3 regions of the Actinoallomurus acanthiterrae genome follow, and region 3 is predicted to be linked to each of the others. Evidence: riboswitches for the same ligand, from Rfam matches in the RefSeq annotation. Region 3 holds a riboswitch; each other region holds the start of a gene.

What was found. A riboswitch is a leader RNA that binds a small molecule or an ion and turns the genes downstream of it on or off. The one in region 3 is predicted to bind cyclic di-AMP.
Region 1: it holds a riboswitch for cyclic di-AMP, as region 3 does, so the genes downstream of both, ACYVF7_RS43480 (C40 family peptidase) here and ACYVF7_RS29485 (C40 family peptidase) in region 3, are expected to answer to the same signal.
Region 2: it holds a riboswitch for cyclic di-AMP, as region 3 does, so the genes downstream of both, ACYVF7_RS10095 (CHAP domain-containing protein) here and ACYVF7_RS29485 (C40 family peptidase) in region 3, are expected to answer to the same signal.

What each region holds. Positions count from the first base shown of each region.
Region 1 is NZ_BAAHCO010000001.1:9,228,661-9,235,345, reverse strand. Features, by position in the region: gene ACYVF7_RS43500 (rhomboid family intramembrane serine protease) at 1-557, opposite strand, end outside; gene ACYVF7_RS43495 (DEDD exonuclease domain-containing protein) at 566-2,317, opposite strand; gene ACYVF7_RS43490 (NYN domain-containing protein) at 2,587-3,831, shown strand; gene ACYVF7_RS43485 (hypothetical protein) at 3,986-4,177, shown strand; cyclic di-AMP (ydaO/yuaA leader) riboswitch at 4,363-4,494, shown strand; gene ACYVF7_RS43480 (C40 family peptidase) at 4,507-5,562, shown strand; gene ACYVF7_RS43475 (C40 family peptidase) at 5,597-6,574, shown strand.
Region 2 is NZ_BAAHCO010000001.1:2,039,384-2,046,068, forward strand. Features, by position in the region: gene ACYVF7_RS10085 (outer membrane protein assembly factor BamB family protein) at 1-1,087, opposite strand, end outside; gene ACYVF7_RS10090 (phosphatase PAP2 family protein) at 1,084-1,650, opposite strand; gene ACYVF7_RS10095 (CHAP domain-containing protein) at 1,731-2,435, opposite strand; cyclic di-AMP (ydaO/yuaA leader) riboswitch at 2,447-2,583, opposite strand; gene dhaL (dihydroxyacetone kinase subunit DhaL) at 2,620-3,255, opposite strand; gene ACYVF7_RS10105 (ATP-binding protein) at 3,822-6,089, shown strand; gene ACYVF7_RS10110 (IclR family transcriptional regulator) at 6,180-6,685, opposite strand, start outside.
Region 3 is NZ_BAAHCO010000001.1:6,205,094-6,211,778, reverse strand. Features, by position in the region: gene ACYVF7_RS29510 (hypothetical protein) at 32-313, opposite strand; gene ACYVF7_RS29505 (cation diffusion facilitator family transporter) at 451-1,593, opposite strand; gene ACYVF7_RS29500 (ArsR/SmtB family transcription factor) at 1,670-2,026, shown strand; gene ACYVF7_RS29495 (DUF1259 domain-containing protein) at 2,222-2,416, shown strand; gene ACYVF7_RS29490 (DUF305 domain-containing protein) at 2,483-3,085, shown strand; gene ACYVF7_RS29485 (C40 family peptidase) at 3,184-4,209, opposite strand; cyclic di-AMP (ydaO/yuaA leader) riboswitch at 4,215-4,352, opposite strand; gene ACYVF7_RS29480 (M56 family metallopeptidase) at 4,744-5,676, opposite strand; gene ACYVF7_RS29475 (BlaI/MecI/CopY family transcriptional regulator) at 5,673-6,053, opposite strand; gene ACYVF7_RS29470 (hypothetical protein) at 6,091-6,369, opposite strand.

The DNA.
Region 1 (6,685 bases), 3.0 Mb from region 3:
ATCGACAGGATCAGCGCGATCGTCCGCGACCGTGGGTAGAGCACCAGGTGCGAGCCGAGCACCCCGGCGATGGCGCCGGACGCCCCGACGAGCGGGGTGCTCGAGTCGGGGTAGGTGATCGCGAAGCCGTACGCCGCGATGTAGCCGACGAGGAGATAGAAGACCAGGAACCGGAGCCGTCCGAGCCGGTCCTCGGTCGCCGCGCCGAAGATGAACAGGTAGACCATGTTGCCGAGGATGTGGGCGACGCCGCCGTGCAGGAACATCGACGACAGCGCCGAGAGCCACGGCCGCTTGTGGTACGGCTTCGGGTGGCAGGCGGCGGCGACCTCCTCCGGCACAGGGTTCTGCCGGTCGGAGAGCAGCTCGTTCGGGACCGCGCCGTGCTTCAGCAGGAACGTCACCTGTGCGCACCTGCGCTGCTCCGCGCTCTCGTCGTGGTGCCCGATCGAGGCGATCGGCGAGAGCAGGAAGACGACCACGTTGGCGGCGATCAGGAAGTAGGTGACCAGGGGCGCGCGCCGCGTCGGCTGGTTGTCGTACAGCGGCAGCGCCACACCTGCTCCTATCGCATCGGCCGACCGGCGCGGTCAACCTTACGGGAATCGGGGCCCTGAACGGCATTCTCGATCCACCGGCGGACGCTCTCGGCGCCGTGGGGCGGGCAGGTCCACGTGCCGTCGACCTCGACCAGGCGCACGCCCGGTGCGTCCAGCCAGCGCAGGACGCATTCCATCTCCTCGGCGGAGGCCCGCGGGGTGGCCCCGATGCCGGGACGGACGGTCTCGGCGGTGGCGACGAGCGCCTCGACGTAGGGGACGGGGTGGGCGTTCGGCGGGACGGTGCCGGCGGCCGCGAGCCGGCCGTGGCGGACGACGTGCAGCTCCCAGCCGCCGTCGAAGGCCGGGCGGGCCGCGACCAGCTGCGCGAGCCCGGCCAGGGCCGACAGGCGCTGGCAGCGGGCGGCGCCGCGGACGAAGGCGGCGAGCCGGTCGCGCTGGACGGCGGCCTCCTCGTAGCGCAGCTCCGCGGAGAGCCGGTCGATGCGGGCCCGCGCGGCGGCGACGACCGGCCGGACGTCGCCCTCCAGGATCGTGCGGGCGTGGGACGCGTGCCGGGCGTACTCCTCCGGCTGCTGGCGGCCCTCGCAGGGCGCCCCGCAGCGTCCGAGCTCGGCGAGCGCGCAGGTGGCGGCGCGGCCGCTCTCGATGAGCCGCAGGGTGAGCCGCTGGGTGCACTGGCGGAGGGGGACGGCGTCGTGCACGGCGGCACGCGCCTCCTCGGCCGTCCGGACGCTGCCGAACGGGCCGAGGTAGACGGCGCCGTCGTCGCGCACCTCCCGGACGATCGACAGCCGGGAGAACGTCTCGGCGGTGAGCTTCAGCCAGACCGCCCGCTCCGGGTGACGCGACCGCCGGTTGTAGCGCGGCTTGTGCGCCGCGATGAGCCGCAGCTCGCGGACCTCCGCCTCGAGCGGGCTGGCGCACACGATGGTCCGGACCCGCTCGGCGATCCCGATCATCTCGCGGACGTGGCGGCGGGTCTCCGACGCGGTGAAGTACGAGGTGACGCGGCTGCGCAGCCGGCCGCTCTTGCCGACATACAGCACCTCGCCGCGGGCGTCCTCGAAGAGGTAGACGCCGGGCGCGGCGGGCACGTCGGCGGCCAGGTGGCGCTTGCGGCGCTGCTCCGGCGTCGGCGCGCGGGTGAACCCGGTCAGCTCCTCCAGGGTGTCGACGCCGAACGCGCCGGCGCGCTCCAGCAGCCCGTGCAGGACGTCGACCGTGGCCCGCGCGTCGGTGAGCGCGCGGTGGCAGGGCTCGACGGCGGTCCGGAAGAAACGGGAGAGGGTGGCGAGCTTGCAGTTGGGGACCTCGTCGCGGGTCAGGAGACGGCGTGCGAGGTCGGCGGTGTCCACGATCGCCGGCGTCGGCCAGGGACGCTCCTGCGCGGCGCAGGCGGCCTTCAGGAAGCCGATGTCGAACGGCGCGTTGTGCGCGACCAGCACGGCGCCCCTGGCGAACTCCAGGAACGAGGGCAGGACCTCGCCGATCGGGGGAGCGGCCACCACCATCTGCTGCGTGATGCCGGTGATCACCGAGATGAACGGGGGGATCGGCATCCCCGGATCCACCAGCGTGGCGAACTCGCCGACGATCTCGCCGCCGCACACCTTGACCGCGCCGATCTCGGTGATCGCGTCCGCCTTGGCCGAGCCCCCGGTGGTCTCGAGGTCGACGACGACGAAGGTGACGCCGGCCAACGGGGTGCCGAGGTCATCGAGGGTGCCCTGCACGGCAGGGCCGACGGAGGCCATGGCGGCACCGTACGCGCGTCGACCGACAAACCCTGTGACGGACCGGTGCCGGATACTGCGGGGTATTCGTCAAGGGGATTGCGGACCGAAGGTCGCCAGGGCGTCTACGCTGGGCAGCGACGGCGACACGGAGCCCGGTGCACGCGTCCCGCACCAGCCCCATCCGCGCGACTCGTGAGGAGTAGATCATCGACACCGGCCCGGGCGAACACCTCGATCAGCCGCTCCCCGAAGCGGTCCGGCAGCGCGTCGTCGAGGCCGCGGCCGACGTGATCGGCGCGCTCCGGCCCGACGAGATCCCCCCACCGCTCCGGCGCGTCGCCCGCTTCGAGCCGCGCCGCCGCGCCCGGCTCGCCGCCACCCTCATCGCCACCCAGCTCGAGGACGACGCCACCTTCCGTGAGCGCGTCGCCGACGTCGTACGGGAGAGCGAGCCCGTGCTGGGCGAGGCGATCCTGGCGGGGACGGTGCCCCCGGCCGCCGACCCCGTTACCGTCGCCGCCCTCGCCTACCTGCTCCGCCCGGCCGGCTGGACCGAGCGGGTGGACACCGCGCGCCGCGACCTCGAGCAGTCGGCGGCGGCGGCCGAGGAGGCGAAGGTCATCCGGCAGGTGGCCGAGCTCCGCGAGCAGATCGCCGCCGCGAAGGCCACCCGCTCCGAGGAGGCCGACCGGCTCCGCGCGGAGCTGCGCGAGCTCCGCGGCGAGAACACCGAGCTCCGCAAACGCCTGCACGAGGCACGGGGCAAGGCCAAGCGCGAGCACGCGCGCGCGGAGGACCTCGACCGCCGCCTCGGCGAGGAGCGCACCGCCGCGTCCGTCGCGGCGGCCACCGCCGAGGCCGAGCTGCGCCGGCTGCGCAGCCGCCTGTCCCACGCCGAGTCCGCCGCGGAGAGCTCCCGGCGTGCCGCCCGGGAGGGCCGCAGCGTCGACGAGGCCCGGCTGCGGGTCCTCCTGGACGCCCTCACCGACGCCGCCAAGGGCCTCCGCGACGAGATCGCGCTGCCGCCCGGCATCACCCGGCCCGCCGACAGCGTCGGGGGCATCACGCCGAGCCGCCCCGGGCACCGCACGCTGCCCGGACGCGCCCTCGCCGACAGCGACCCCGCACTCCTCGACCAGTTGCTCACCCTCCCGCAGGTCCACCTCATCGTCGACGGATACAACGTCACCAAGACCGGCTACGGCGACCTGCCACTGGCCGACCAGCGGACCCGCCTGGTGTCGGGCCTGGGTGTGCTGCACGCCCAGACCAAGGCGGAGGTGACATGCGTGTTCGACGGCGCGGAGCTGAACGCCCCGGTCGCGGTCCAGGCGCCCCGCGGCGTGCGCGTGCTGTTCAGCGCGCCGGGCCAGACCGCCGACGAGCTCATCGCCCAGCTCGTACGCGCGGAGCCCAGCGGGCGCGCCGTCGTGGTCATCTCCTCCGACCAGGAGGTCTGCGACTCGGCCCGGCGGGCCGACGCCCGGCCCGCCCCCTCATCCCTCCTCCTGCGCCGCCTCGGCCGCACCTGAGCCTCTTCGGCCGCGCGGGTGGCCTTCGCCGTGCCGGAGGCGCGCCAGAGGGCGCTGCCCGGCCGCCCACTCCGCTCGCCGCGTCGTCCTCGCTCCGGATTTGTCAGTGGGGCCTCTTAACGTCTCGTCATGACGAAGACACGAGGAGGAATTCGTGCTCATCGACTGCGAGAAGTGTGAGGTACGCAACGTCGCCTGCAACGATTGCGTTGTTTCCGCCATGCCGCTGATCCCGGCGTCGGGCCTGGAGATCGGGCCACTGGAGCGTCGGGCGCTGGGAGTTCTCGCCGCCGAGGGGCTCGTCTCGCCCCTGCGGATGACGATCATCGTCGACCGCGCATCGTGACGATTCGCGCGCGCAGTGTTGTGTGAATGACATGAATTGCTGGAATTCCAGGAGAAGCGGTTGTTACCAGCGTGAGACTTGACTAGTCTCACGCGCTGAGCCGGTCGCTGGTTCGTCGCCCCCCAGGCGACGGCGTCGGCTACCGCCGAGTCGTCACGTTCGGTGAGGTCGCCCGGGATTCGGGCGCCGGCCTCTCACCGACACGACGAGCCGGGGAACCAGGTTTCCGGGGTGAATCGGAGCATCACACGCTCCGTAGGGCGCCTTCCACGCCCGAATCCGTCAGCTAACCCGGTAGGCGGTCAGTGGGAGAGGGGCGTGCCGCAATCGTGGCAACACAGCGCAGTGCCGACGGCTCAGCCGTCGGATGGTCGGTGGGCGGCGGCATCGGCGGTCGCGTCCTGGCCACCCTGTGTATCGCCGCTTCGGCGGCCCTGGTTCTGCCCGCCGGTACGGCGGAGGCGAAACCGAAGCAGACGCTGAGCCAGGCGAAGGCCAAGCTGACCAAGCTGAACTCACAGGCCGACCAGCAGGACAACGTCTACAACAAGGCCAAGTCCCAGTGGGAGGCGGCCGACAAGCGTCTCAAGGCACTGAACGCCTCGGTCAAGCAGCAGCGGCAGTCCTGGGCGGACCTGCGGGTCCGCGTCGCGCAGATGGCCGCGTCGGCGTACAAGAACGGCGGGAACGACGCGGACATCCCGACCCTGGTGTCGGCCAAGGACCCGCAGTCCGTGCTCGACCAGATGTCGGCGTTCGCGCAGGTGTCGAAGAACCGCTCCACGGAGCTCACCCAGTTCCTGAACGCCGCGCAGTTGCTGCAGCGGCAGGAGTCGCAGGCCAAGCAGGCCGCCACCGACCTGGCGCAGAAGAAGAACGCCGCGCTCACCCAGAAGAAGAACATCGAGAAGACGATCGGGCAGCAGAAGGCCCTGATCAAGAAGCTGGGCCCCGCTGCCGACACCGGCGGCGGCGGTGACGACAGCGGTCCGATGCCGAGCAACTGCGGCGGCGGCTACACGGGATCGGCGACCGGCAAGGCGCGCACCGTGCTGGTGTGGGCCTACAGCAAGTGCGGTGTCCCGTACCTCTACGGCGGCAACGGCCCGCGCTACGACTGCTCCGGCTTCACGATGAAGGCCTACGCGGAGGCCGGGGTGAGCATCCCGCGCGTCGTGCCCGACCAGTACAACGCGACCCAGCGGGTCTCGCGGGCCAACCTGTCGCCCGGCGACCTGGTCTTCTTCGACAACCTCGGGCACGTCGGCATCTACGTCGGCGGCGGCAAGTTCATCCACTCGCCGCACACGGGGTCGTACGTCAAGATCGACAGCCTGAGCAACCCCTGGTACAGCTCGCACTACGTCGGCGCGGGCGCGCTCTAAGGACACGATTGCCATGGCCAAGGAGCGTACGATCATGTCCAGAACCGCGCGCTGGTCGGTGACGACCGCCGGGTTCATCGCCGTCGCCGGGCTGTCCCTGCCCGCCGTTCCGGCGCACGCCGACCCCGCCTCCTCGCTGAGCGCGGCGAAGAAGCAGCTGGCGAAGCTCAACGACCAGGTCGACCAGTTGGGCAACCAGTACAACAAGACGAAGTCGGACTACAAGGCCGCCCAGGGCCGGGTCAACGCCCTCTCCAAGTCGGTGCAGGCCGAGCGTAAGACGTTCCAGGCGCTGCGGCTGCGGGTCGCCCAGCTGGCCGTCGACGCCTACAAGACCGGGGACAACGGCTCGATCCCCCAGCTGCTCGGCTCGAAGGACCCGGACGCCGTGCTCTCGCAGATGTCGGCGTTCACGCAGATCGCGCACAACCGCTCGGCGGAGTTCCAGCAGTACCTCGCCTCCGCCCAGCGGCTGGAGCGGGAGCAGGCGCTGCGCGTGCAGGCGGCCCAGCAGCTCAAGGCGAAGAAGACCCAGCTCGAGCAGCAGAAGTCGCAGGCCGACGCGGCCGTCAAGAAGCAGCTGAGGCTGATCGACAAGCTCGGCGGGAACATCGACCCCGGCAGCTCCAAGGAGAACTGCTCGATCCTCGCCACGGGCAAGGCGGAGATCGTGCTGAAGTTCGCCTGTGCCCAGCTCGGTAAGTCGTACGTCTTCGGCGGGGCGGGCCCGAACGTCTGGGACTGCTCCGGGATCACGATGGTGGCGTTCGCCAAGGTCGGCATCAAGCTCAACCACTGGGTGCCGGACCAGTACGACGCCAGCCGGCGGGTGTCCAAGGCGGACCTGCAGCCCGGCGACCTGGTCTTCTTCCACGACCTCGGGCACATGGGGATCTACATCGGCAAGGGCAAGTTCCTCCACGCCCCGCACACCGGCGACGTCGTGAAGATCTCCAACCTGAGCGACGCCTGGTACTCCTCCACCTGGGTGGGCGGCGGCCGGCTGCTCTGAGGACCGCCGGGCAACTGAACAGCGGACGAGGGCGGGCCGGGCGGAGACTCCCGGGACACGGAGAGCATCCGGCACGCCCGCCACGTCATCGCGATCTTCCGCACCGGGTCA
Region 2 (6,685 bases), 4.2 Mb from region 3:
ACCGGGCCATCCCGCCGAAGGCGACGCAGCCGGGCAGGGAGGCGCGCTGGCCGCCGATCCCCCCGAGGTCGCGCGCGTCGAGCAGGTAGATGTCGCCCGTCTTGCCGGCGATGAGCACCCGCCCGCCCGGGAGCAGAAGGGGGCCCGTCGAGCCGAGATCCTGGTCCTCGCTGTTCTCCGAGCCCCAGTTCTTCGGCGCGAAGTACGACAGGCGGCGGGACAGGTCGGGGGACAGCCGCAGCACCGAGTCGCTGCCGTCGTAGGCCCCGCCGACGCTCGCGCCGTTCCCCACGGCGACATAGACGTCGCCGGACGCGCCGATGGCCGGGCCGGACGGCGCCCAGATGCCGCCCATCCGGCTGGTCGGAACGGCGTACGAGGCGACCGGGCCGTGGCCGTCGGTCCGGGACGCGGCGACGTAGCCGAGGTAGTTCCCGCAGTCGCCGGCGAGGCCGCCGAACGGCACGTACACCCGGCCGCCGGCGACCGCGAGGGCGCCGCGCTGCTGTTCCGCCGTACGGTCGCGGCCGGCCGCGACGTCGAGGCCGCGCGTGAACCGCACGCCGCCGTCGGCGGCGTTCAGCGCCACCAGGGTGTGCTGCGCGCCGGTGGTCTCGGTCGCGACGAACACGGTGCGCGTCGTGGCGTCGTACGCCGGCGTCCCCGTGATCCCGAGCGGGTCGATGTTCCCGCAGGGCAGCGTCGACTGCCGCACGGGCGTGCCCAGGTGCCGCTTCCAGACCTGCCGCCCCGTCGCCAGGTCGAGCGCGTAGACGGTGTCGTTCTCCGTGCCGACGTACGCGGTGCCGCCGACGACGACCGGCTGCCCGTACACCGCGCCGTCGAGCCGCGCGGTCCAGGCGTCCGCGAGCGTACGTGGTGCGGGGAAGCCGGCGGCGTACCCGGAGCGGTCGTTCGACCCGTGGTACGTCGGCCAGGACACGGCCGTACGCGCCGGCGCCGAGGCGCTCCCGGCGATGCGGCTCGGCGACGGTGAACGGGCGTCCGCTCTCGACTCGTCGCCGGAGCCGCATGCCGCGGCGGCGGTGAGGACGATGAGCGCTACACCGTACGCGATCCTGCTCATGGCCCATTCTCACCACAGCCGGTCGTCCGCAGAGGGCGTTCGGCCATCGTGTCGCGGATAACGCGCATCCCGAGCGCGATCGCGGCGCCCGCCGCGGCGCCGGCGGCCACGTCGCCGGGATAGTGCGCGCCGGTGTAGAGCCGCGAGTACGCGACCACCGCCGCCAGGCACGCGACCGGAACACCCACGCGCCATGGCGCCTCGCACATCAGCGTGGTGCCGAACGCCGCCGCGGCCGCGCTGTGCCCCGAAGGGAAACCGGGACTGTCGGGAACCCGCCCCGGCCGCCGGTGCGACGAGGCCGGCGGGCGGCGCCGGTCGAAGACCCACATGCGCGCCACGTTGGCGGCCACTCCGGCCACCGTCATCGCCGCGACCGCCCGTCCCGCGGCCCGCCGCGACCGCCGGTCGCCACCGGCCGCCAGCAGCGCCGCGATCAGCCACCAGATCAGCAGTTGATCCGCGGCCCGCGAGGCCCGCGGCATGACCTCGTCCAGGACTCCGCCGCCGGCGGATGTCACCATCCGCAGCAGGCGCTCGTCGGCCCGGCGCCACCACCGCACTCCGGTCCTCCCATCGCTCGGCCTCCACCAGGTAATGAGGTGGGGCTTACCCGGAGTACGCGCCGACTACCGGGACGGGGTCACCGGAGGTAGTCCGGGTAGCCGTACCCGACGACCTCGGAGACGGGGCGGACGCGAATCTTGACGGCCTCGTCGGTGTTGCCCTCGACGGTCTCGATCGTCCCGTCGTGATCGTCCTTGACCACGAGACCGACGTGTTCGATGCCGTCGACGGTCTTGTCGCCCGAGAAGGAGAAGAAGACGACGGCGCCGGGTCTCGGGGCGGCGCCCCACCGGCCCCGTTGCTGGAACCACTGGGCGTGGGTGTGCGTGAACGCGTCGACTCCGATGCCCGGCGCGCCGGCCCGCGCGCCGACCCAGGAGACGAACATGTCGCACCAACTGGCGTCGGCGTAGTCGCTGATCTTCCCGCCGTACCGCTGGGCGCCCGTCTGGGCGGCCGGGGTGGACATGAACCACTGGTTGAACTTCGTGCCCCCGGCGGCGTCCGCCGTCGTGCCGACCTGCGAGAGCGCGACCTTCAGCACGTCGGTGGCGGACGCCGTCTGGAGGTGACCCTTCAGCACGATCATGTGCCTGAGCACGGTGTCCAGGTCCGGGACCGGGTTGTGGTCGGCCGCCGCGGAGGCGGGGATACGGGAGTACGGGGCCGCACTCACGGACAGCTCGGTGGCCACGGCGGCGCCGACGATGGTGATACCGGCGATCGCGGCCTTGAGCGCCGCGCGCTTCAGCCCGGACGGAGGGGGATGTCGAGCGGACACAGGGGTGCTCCTTCGGCTTCCATGCCGCTTACCGGGTTAGCTGACGGGTTCGGGCGTGGAAGCTGCCCTACGGCACGATGTGCCGATTCACCCCGATGACTTGGTGGGTCCCCGGCTCCGCGAGGTGCGGACTCAGCGGGCGCTCGCTCGTGCGAGCGGCTCGTACAACAGCGTAAGTCACGCGTCAGGGCGCCACCGCTTCGGCGAGCGCGCGGAAGATGAGTGCGGTCGAGGTGGCGCCGGGGTCCTGGTGGCCTTGGCTGCGGGGCCCGAGGTAGGAGGCGCGGCCCTTGCGGGCGATCATGGGGATGGTGGCGCGCATGCCCGCTTCCGCGGCGTCCGCGGCGGCGGAGGCGGACGCGCCGAGGGCGGCTCCGCCGCGCACGGCCTTCTCGAACGCTTCCACCGCCGGACCGAAGGCATCGATCATGGTCTTGTCCCCGGGGCGGGCGGCACCCAGTTTCTGCACCGCTTCCAGGCCCGCCCGCAGCGCTTCGAGCAATTGTTCGGCGGTCACGCTCGGTTCGGTGAGTTGCCTGCCGATGGCGCGGAACGCCATCCCGTACAGGGGGCCCGCCGCACCGCCGACGCTCGACGCCAACGCGGTACCGGTTTTAGTGAGAATTTCCCCTATCGTGCCGAATTCTTTGCCATTGAGCGTGCTTTGCACGACGGAGAAGCCGCGCTGCATGTTGACGCCATGATCGGCGTCGCCGATGGCCGCGTCCAGCCGGGTGAGATAGTCGGCATCGCGGTATATCGCCGCGGTGATCCCCTGCACCCACGCCAAGGTCGTCTCGATGTCCATTTCGCTGTCCAAGGCGGTGAGTCTGGTGACATCGTTACCGACCAGGCTAAGGGTCACGGCAACCGGATGGCCGGGCGGCACCGAAGAAGGTGACCGCGGAAGCGGCAGCCCAGGGACGCTCGTCGACCCTGTGATCAGAAGCCGGTTCATGGATGCTGAACCGAGTTCGCAGACCCCGAAGTCCGACCGCCGTCCCGACATCTCGGCCGACGACGGTCCCGTAAGAGCGCAGGGGAGTTGCGGCCCGGCGTCTGTCTCGCATGCTGAGCGCGGATGGAATCCGCGGGCCGTTCGCTATTGCTGAACCGAATTCAGAGTTCTAGATTGATGTTCATAACAACTTGCCGATCGTCCCTCACCCCCGATGTCCGGTGGGGCGGTCGAGCCGCTGCGGAAGATCGGCAGCGGATGATCTCCTGCTCCCGGCAACGACGACAGGCGGCAGGCCGGCGGCCATTTCATCGATGGCGATCAGGGATATGCCCTTTCCGGCCAGAGGAGATCGGGTGATCTGCTGACGTGGAGAGGAAATGGGAACAGCCGCAACGTGCCGGCCGGTGGGGAACCTGCCGACGGAGATGACGAGTTTCATCGGCCGCGAGCGCGAACTCGCGGAGGTGAAGCGGCTCCTGGGCGCCGGCCGTCTGGTGACGCTGACCGGCGTCGGCGGCGTGGGCAAGACCCGCTTGGCGTTGAGCGCCGCGACCGACGCCCGGCGGGCGTTCCCCGACGGGGTGTGGCTGGTCGACCTGGTCGCGTCGGAGACGCCGAAGTCACCCGTACGGATGGTCGCGGAGACACTCGGCCTCCGGAACGTCGAGGACCCGGCCGGGTTGGCGCGGCGTCTCGCCGGAAAACGGATGCTGCTCGTGCTGGACAACTGCGAGCACCTGATCGACGAGTGTGCGGTCCTGGTGGGGGACCTCCTGTGCCAGACGACCGACGTGCGGATCCTGGCGACCAGCCGGCAACTTCTCCGCGCCAACGGGGAGCACGTCCTGGAAGTGCCGTCGCTTCCCGTGCCGGAGAGCGATGCGGCGTCGGCGGACACGGTGCTGCGGTACGCGGCGGTGCGCCTGTTCGGTGAGCGGGCGTCGGCCGTCGTGCCGGAGTTCGCCGTCTGCGACGAGAATGCCGCGGCGGTGACGAGGCTTTGTCATCGGCTGGACGGCCTCCCGCTCGCGATCGAGTTCGCGGCGCTGCGGCTGCGGATCCTGTCGGTGGAGCAGATCGTCGATCGGCTGGACCAGTTCTTCCGGCTCCTCCGCTGCGACTCTCCGGTCGTGAGTCCGCGCCAGAAGTCGTTGCGCGGGCTGATCGACTGGAGCTACGACCTGTGCTCGGCCGAGGAACGGACGCTGTGGGCCCGGCTATCGGTCTTCTCCGGCGCGTGCGATCTGGAGACGGCGGAACAGGTATGTGACGACGGCATCCTCGCCGACGCCGTCCTGGAGGCGGCGGCCGGCCTGGTGGAGAAGTCGATCCTCGGCAGGGAGCCCGACGGCTCCCGGACGCGGTACCGGCTGCTGACGGCACTGCGCCGGTACGGGCAGGACCGGCTGGTCGAGTCGGGTGAGGAGCAGGCCGTACGGCGGCGGCACCGCGAGTGGTACCGGGACCTCGCCGAGCAGGCCGGAGCCGAGTGGTTCGGCCCTCATCAGGTCGAATGGCTCGATCGGATGGCCGGCGAAGAGGCCGAGTGGGTCGCCGCGCTGGAGTCCTGTCTGGACGAGCCGGGCGAGGAGCGGACCGCCCTGGAGATGGCCGCCGCGTTGGGGAGCCATCCGCTGTCGTTCTCCTCGCTGGGCGACGGCCACCGCCTGCTGCAGCGGGCCCTCGCCGCAGACCCTTCTCCCAGTACCGCACGGGCCAGGACGTTGTGGGCCGACGCCTGGCTGTGCCTGCGGCGCGGCGACCTCCCGGCGGCGGCGCCGCTGCTGGAAGAGTGCCGCGACCTCGCCGAGCGGCTCGACGACCAGGCGCAGCTGGCCGGGGTGGTCCACCTGACCGGTCTGGCGGCGGTGCTGAAGGAGGACTTCCCACGCGCCTGCGCGCTCCTGCGCCGGGCGCTGGCCTACTATCGCGCCGCGGGAGACCACGGGCGGGCGTGGACCGCGCTGCTGCACCTGGCCACGGCCGCCGTCTTCATGGGCGACGCCCGAGCCACCGACCTGTGCCGGGAATCCGAGGAGATGTGCGAGTCGGCCGGTGCCCGATGGTCCCGCCGGGAAGCACAGTGGATCACCGGTGTGGACCTGTGGCGACGCGGTGACGCCCGGGCCGCGACCGGCGTGATCCGCCAGGCCCTGCGTCCGCCGCGTGTCCCCTCGGAGAGCCTGGGCCTCGCGTACTGCGTCGAAGCGCTGAGCTGGATCGCTGCCGATCAGGATCAGCACGAATACGCGGCCGAACTGCTGGGCGCCGCAGACTCCCTCTGGCGGTCGGCCGGGGCGTGGCTGCCCGCACTCGGACCGGTGGCGCGTGCGCACACCGACTGCGAGACCGGCCTCAAGCGAACACTCGGCCAGGACGCCTTCGCCGTGGCCCACGCGCGCGGCGCACGGCTCACGCTCGAGCAGGCGATCGCCCGAGCCCGGGACGAAGAGCCCACCGCGTCCAAAACGGCGGGCCGGGCTGAAACGGGCGTCGCCGCCGCCCTCACCCGCCGGGAACGCGAGATCGCGGAGCTCGTCGCGCGGGGCTTCAGCAACAAGGACATCGCCAGCGCCCTCGTCATCGCCCCGCGCACCGCCGAAGGCCATGTCGGGCGCATCATGAACAAGATGGGTTTCACCTCCCGAACCCAGGTCGCCGCCGTGTGGGCCGCGCAATACGGCATCGGCTGACCGCACCGGCCGTCCACCGGAAAGCCGGAAGGCGATTCATCATTGACGAACGCCGTTCAGGCAGGCCCGTACGGCAAAGGCGTTCTCCGGTCAGCCGGCACGCCGGGTACGGCCGCGGGTGGCTCCGAGCTCCCGCGAGAGATTGCGCCCGGTCTCCCGCACCGCCACCGCGATCTCCTCCTGCCGGGACTCGGACAACAGCCGCTCGACCGGACCCACCACGCCGATGGCGCCCGCGACATCGCCGGAGCGGGCGAACACCGGTGCCGCGACGCCGGCGTCGCCCAGGGCGGACTCCTGATCCTCGATCGTGTACCCGACGCTCCGCGCGCCCGCCAACTGCTCCGCGAGCACCTCGGGGTCGCTCACACTCGCGCCGGTCAGCACGCCCAGCTCACCGCCGAGCAGCTCCGTCTCCGTGGCCTCGGGCCCGAACGCCACGATCGCCTTGCCCAGCGCGCAGGTGTTCCAGGGGATCGTGGCGCCGACCTCCAGGATCTGGACCGCTCCCTCGGGCCGGAAGACGTGATGGACCACCAGCACATGATCGCCGGTCAGCACCCCGACCCAGATCGCCTCGTTCACCCGCGTCGCCA
Region 3 (6,685 bases):
TGGCCCGCCGAGGCGAGGAACCCCGTCGGCGTCAGGGACCGAGTAGTTGAGTGACCAGCGCGTCTGCGGTCCACTGCTCCCATCGCTGCGGGCTCCAGCCGCGCCGCGCCGTCAGGAACTGGTACATCTCTGGCGTCTGCATGGCCAGCGCGATGTCGACCGCGGTCGCGACATCCAGACCGTCATGTAGCGAGGTCTTGTCGGCCAGGGTGGTGATGAGACGTTCCTGCACGGTGGCGCGCTGGGTGTTGTTGGTCTCCCACAATTCGGCGATGTCGGGATCGGCGGTGGCGGCACCGCGAACGATGTTCAAGACGGGCGCGACCCGTTCGTAGATCTGGCGCGATGCTCTGGCCTGCAGTCGTAGTTGCGCTCAATCCTGAAGGGCGTCGGCCGTCGCGTCGACCGGGCGACCGGGCGAGCGGGGGAGCGGGGGAGCGGGGGAGCCGATCAGTGGGCGCCGTGGTGGGCGAGCTCGTGGTGCGGGTCCTCGCCGTGGTCGGTGTGGTCGGTGTGGACGGTGGCCGCGGTGAGCCGGGGAACGGCGTGGATGAGGGCGTGCTCGGCGGCGACGGCGAGCTCGTGGGCTTCGACGACGGTCAGGTGCGGATCGACGACGATGTCGGCCTCGGCGCGCAGCGCGTGGCCGATCCAGCGCATCCGCACCTGCCCGACGCCGCGCACGCCGTCGATGTCCGTCAGCGCGGTCTCGGCGGACTCCACCAGGCCCGGGTCCACCGAGTCCATCAGCCGCCGGTAGACCTCGCGGGCGGCGTCCTTGAGCACCAGCAGGATCGCGGCGGTGATGAGCAGGCCCACGATGGGGTCGGCGGCACTCCAGCCGAGGGCCGCGCCACCGGCGCCCAGCAGGACGGCGAGGGAGGTGAAGCCGTCGGTCCGGGCGTGCAGGCCGTCGGCGATCAGCGCGGCCGACCCGATGCGGCGTCCGGTGCGGATGCGATACCGGGCGACCCACTCATTGCCGATGAACCCGATCAACGCGGCGATGGCCACCGCCCACAGGTGACCGATGTCGCGCGGGTTCAGCAGGCGGTCGATGGCCTCATAGGCGGCCAGCGCCGAAGAAGCGGCGATGGTCACCACGATGGCGATGCCGGCCAGGTCCTCGGCGCGGCCGTAGCCGTAGGTATAGCGGCGGTTGGCCGCCCTTCGGCCGAGCACGAAGGCGATGCCGAGCGGAACCGCCGTCAGCGCGTCGGCCGCGTTGTGGATGGTGTCGCCGAGCAGAGCCACAGATCCCGACAGTGCGACGACCGTCGCCTGGATCACCGTGGTAAGCCCGAGGATGCCCAGCGACAGCCACAGCGTACGCATGCCCTCGCGGGAGGTCTCCATCGCCGTGTCGACCTTGTCCATGGCCTCGTGGCTGTGCGGAGTGACGAAGTGCGCGAGCTGGTGGCGGATCCGCGCCCACCGGCCATCACCGTGATCGTGGTCATGGCCATGGTCGTCGTGAGCGTGCTGACGCTCACCGTGGCCGTGGCCGTGGCCGTGGCCGTGGTGGTGCTCGTCGTGAGCGTGGTCGTGCTGGTCGTGGCGGTGGGGTTCGTGAGTGTCGGTGTGCTGGCTCACGGGCGGTTGCACCTTTCGCGGCTCGGGGCGGGGGATGGGATTGGACTTCGGGTCGCGACGCCTCCATTATGTGCATATGAACGCACGCATGCATCTATCAGGTGCGCACGGCTCGCAGGAACCAGATGATGGCAAGCGGATAACGGTGGCCGTCGAGGTGCTCGGACTGCTCGCCGACCGCACCCGCCTGACCCTGCTGCGGCGTCTGGGTGAAGGCGAAGCCGACGTGACGACGCTGGCCGAATCGTGTGCCGCGTCGCGTACCTCGGTCAGCCAGCATCTCGCCCGGCTACGCCTCGCCGGGCTGGTGACGACCCGCAAAGAGGGCCGCCGTGTGATCTACAGCCTGGGCCACGGGCATCTGCGGCGACTGGTCGACGAGGCGCTGAGCGTGGCCGACCATCAGATCGGTCATCTGCCGGCCCACGACTGACCTCGCCGGGGAGCGCGCGATCGGCGCGGGTATGCCCGAGTGGTGACAGATATGTAGCGAATCAGACACCATGCTTCGCCATATTGGCTGCCGCACGACGTCAAGGTCGGGGGCCGTGGTTCGCGGCGGGCAGGGTGATCCAGACGTCGGCTCCGCCGTCGGGAGGGTTGACGGCCCCGTAGGTGCGCCGTACGTGTGGGCGATGGCGGCGGTAATGGCCAGGCGCTCCGCAAGGGCGGGATCGAGATCGTCGAACTCCACAACCACAGCCTCGACGAGCAACCCCGCCTGTTCTACATGCACTTCTGGGCCACCGGCGACGGCGTCACCCTCGCCCAGGAACTCCGTCCGGCCCTGGACGCCACCAACCTCAAAGCCGCCACCGGGTAGGGAGACAGTGGATGCCCGCTGGGCCCCGGAACGACTCTTACTCCATCAGCAGGAAGGTCACTACAGATGAGGCGCGCACTGTCGTCGCTCGTCGCCATGGTCGCCGCGGCCGTGCTCGCGGCATGCGGGGGCGGCGCGGCGAACACGGACCAGACGATGACCGGCCATGCGGCGGAGGGGCACGCGGTCGCCGTTAACTCCATATCGGTGACCGCGGGCCACAACGCCCAGGACGTGATGTTCGCGCAGATGATGATCCCCCACCATCAACAGGCGATCGTCATGGCCGACCAAGCGGCCACCAGAGCCTCCTCACCGCAGGTCAAGACGCTGGCCGCGCAGATCAAGCAGGCTCAGGGCCCGGAGATCCGGAAGATGACCGGCTGGCTCAGGGACTGGGGAGCGCCGATGCCGTCCCCGGGCGGCATGCACATGGCCGAGGGGATGATGTCCGAACAGGACATGAAGAGACTCGGCACGCTGTCGGGCCGCCCCTTCGACCGGATGTTCCTGCAGATGATGATCAGACACCACCAGGGCGCCGTCACCATGGCCAGGGCCGAAGAGTCCCAAGGCTCCAACCCGGACGCCAAGGCCCTGGCGGCCTCCATCATCAGCTCCCAATCCGCCGAGATCGCCAAGATGCGCCACATGCTCACCGGCATGTGACCCAGGGGGACCGTACGAGGCCCGGCGCCACAAACGATTCAGGTCGTGAGGGCTTCCGGTGCGGTCCGACAACTCGCGGTACCGCCGCGTGAGAACCGTCACGGGCGGCTGGCGCCCTCGTAATGGGCTACCCAGTATGGATTCGACAGGCTGTCGAGCCTGATGAAGTCACCCGTCTTCGTCGCGTGGATGAACTTCCCGCCGCCGACGTACATGCCCTCGTGACCCATGCCGAGGAAGTAGACCAGGTCACCGGCCTGCAGGTCGGACTTGGAGACATGCCGAGTCGCGGCGTACTGGTCGGGCACGACCCGCGGGAGGTTCACACCGGCGGCGCGCCAGGACATCATCGTCAGCCCGGAGCAGTCGTAACCCTTCGGGCCGGTGCCACCCCAGATGTAGGGCTTGCCGATCTGGGCGTAGGCGTACTCCACCGCCTTACGCGCCGGCCCCGAGGCAGGCCCGTTGTAGGTGCCACCGGCTCCCGGGCCGGGTGGGCTCGCGGATTCACCGGCCTTGCGCAGGAGGCTCTTCTGCTTGGCGATGGCCTTCTCGACGGTGGCCCTGCGCTTCTTCAGCTCGGACGCCTTCTGCGAGACGGTCTGGTAGGCGGATTGGGCCTCCGTCTGTTCCCGGCGCAGACGCTGCGTGGAGGCCAGGAACGCCGCGAGCTCTTGCCCGCGGTTGTTCGACAGCTGAGTGAACGCCGACATCTGGTTCAGCGCCGCGTCCGGGTCCTTGGATGCGAGCACGGTGGCGGTGGTGGAATCGAGGCTGCCGGTCTTGTACGCGTCGGCGGCGATCTGCGCGACCCGGGCGTGCAGTCGTTCGTAGACGCGCCTCTCGCTCTTCGCCTGGCTGTTGAGCGCCTTGAGCTTCTTCTTCGCGGCGTCCAGCTCGGTCTTGGCCTTGTTGTACTGATCGACGATCTTGTCGACCTGGCCGTTGAGCTTCTCCAGCTCCTTCTTCGCCGCCGCGGCCGACGGCTTGGGCGCGGCCTCGGCCGGGGCCGCCATGAGGGCCACGGTGACCGTGAGCGAGACCGCCGCGTACAGCCTGAGCGATCGAGGCCGCCGCAGGTGACCTGCGGCGTACGCGTTCGTGACCGGGCGATAGAACGCCACGTGAGAGCTCCTCTCCTTGGCCGCCTACCGGGTTAGCTGTCGGGCTCGGGCCGGAGTAGCCCTACCGGAGCGTCGTACGCTCCGGATTCGCCCCTCAAATCTCGGGTCCCCGGTTCCCTCGTGGGATTCGGCGGTCGGCCGTGCCTCGTGTGAAGCATGGGGCGGCCGATCTCTGACGGAGTGTAGGAGATTTTTGGCGCGCTTTGCCACCTGTCGGACCGAGCGGATGCGTCCTCTGACCAAGCGTGACACCTCGGCATGCGGCGTACGTCGGGGAGCGGGGCTCGGTGCCGGACGCCATGATGGCGGGTGTCGGTGTGAGTCCGACGAGGCCGGCGGCGCTGATCGCATCGGTGCGGGGGTTGCCGCCTCGACCATCCTCCGATCCCGCCGTTGCCGCGCGGACTTCTCGCCGTCATGGAGCGGATCGGAGGCCGGGGGAGATGTCCGACCGGACCTCTCCTATGTCAGGTAGGAGTTAGGCTCTGGCGAGAGGGCTGCCGCGCGTGCCGTACGTGGCGGCGCTTGGGCTGGTCAGCAGAAGAACGGCGTCGTGGCGAGCCAGCTCGCCGAGATCACGGTCGGCAGGGCGACGGAGGTCATCGCCGTGATCCACGTCAGGCGCCGGGTGAGGCCGTTGTCGGCGATGGCGGGCGAGGTCTCGAGCCGGGCGAGCCGTCGATCGAGGGCTGACGCACCGGCACTGTGAGCGGCCAGACCGCCGATCGGGTTCGGCGCGATGGCCAGCTTCCGCAGCGCGACCGCCACCACGTGGCGACCCCAACGTCGGGCGGCGACGTCGTCGGCGGTCATCTCCAGCAGGATGGGCAGGCAACGGCGGGCGTCACTGAAGGTCGGCAGCCAGAACAGCGCGGCCCCGAGCGCGTCGACGGCCGTGAGGAACAAGTGATGGCGGTAGCGCAGGTGTGCCCGTTCGTGGGCGAGGACCGCCTGGAGCTGGGTGTCCTCCAGTTGGTCGAGAGCGCCGCTGCTCAGCACGATCGGGCGCTTCCGTGACGGAACACAGTAGGCGATCGGTATCGGGTGATCGAGAACGCAGACGTCGTCGATATCGCCCGGATACCGCACGACGAACTGCAGTGCCTCCTGATGGCGACGGCGCTGCGTCACGGTGCGCCGGTACCGCTTGACGGCCACGTACGTCGCGGCGACCGCGCTGAGGAGAAGGGCGACGTTGAAGGCGTACGAGGCCGGACCGCCGCCTCCGTTGTGATGGTGCCAGCAGTCGGCCACCCGTTCCGCGACGCGGTGCACCAGGCCATGCCGGCCGGTCGACACCACCGCGATGACGCCGATGAGCGCGGCGAGCGTGCCCGCCAGGGTTCCCAGCCATACGAGTGCGGCGATCCGGGGAATCCGCTGGCACCAGGCGCTCCGGCTCAGCAGCGGGCCGGCGCTGGCGCCGAGGGCGACGGTGACCGCGCCGAGCGTGGCGAGGGTGTTCACGGACGTGATTCCGTGGGGGCCGAACGCTGGGCGAGTTCCACCAGGAGCCGGTGCGCGTCCTGCGGGTCGATGGTCTCGGCGAACCGGGCCAGGACGGGTCCGCGGTCGGTGGTCTCCGCCAGTGCCTCGGCCATCACCTGCGCGACGTGATCCTCACGGCTGCGCGTCGGGGCGTACCGCCATGCGTTGCGGTCCGCCGTGCGGGCGAGGAAGCCCTTCTGGACGAGCCGGTCAGCGACGGTCTGCACCGTCGTGTATGCCGACCGCTTCGCGGATCCGGCGTTCACCTTCTCCATCAGCTCGCGGATGAGCAGCGGCTTCTGGGCATCCCACAGCGCCTCCATGATCGCTCGCTCGAGCGGCCCTGCGATCGCCACCTGTCCGCCTCCATCCCTGAGCCCGCACCATTGTGACCTATCGATTGAGATCCATATACCAGCTCATGCCTTCGCCGAACGTGAGCAGGACGACCTCTTGCTCGCCGATGAGCGATGGACGGGCTGGCAGCGGGCCGACGACGGTCAGGCGCCAGCGTTCCGCTTCGGCTCGATGTCCCGGGACGAAGCGGTACCTGCCGAGATCGGGATGCCGCCAGTAATCGATGACGGCTTCCACGCGCCACGTGAGGCCCTCTTCGCCCTCGATCCACGTCGGGCGCCCGACGCCGTCGAACACGTCGAAGGTCACTGTCACGCGCCGCACGGCACTCCGGCTCCGGTCGGTGCATGCCTGGAAAGTGGCCGTTCACGTCCGGAGAGGGCCCAGACGGGCGAGTGACTCCTTCGCCGCACCTGGCGGGGTTCACGGCGCACGCGACCTTGTGGTCGATGTCTCGGACCGACGTGATCGATGAGCATCTCCTACAAAGGATAGTAGGACCTGGCGTGCTGCAGCAATCCAGGCTGGCGGGTGGCCGCTGGCCGTCGTGGATGTCTTGCTTACCTCGGGTGGGGATGGAGGGGGTTGTCGCTTCCGGTGGCATTTCTACTACATTGTGTCGGAGTTAGGG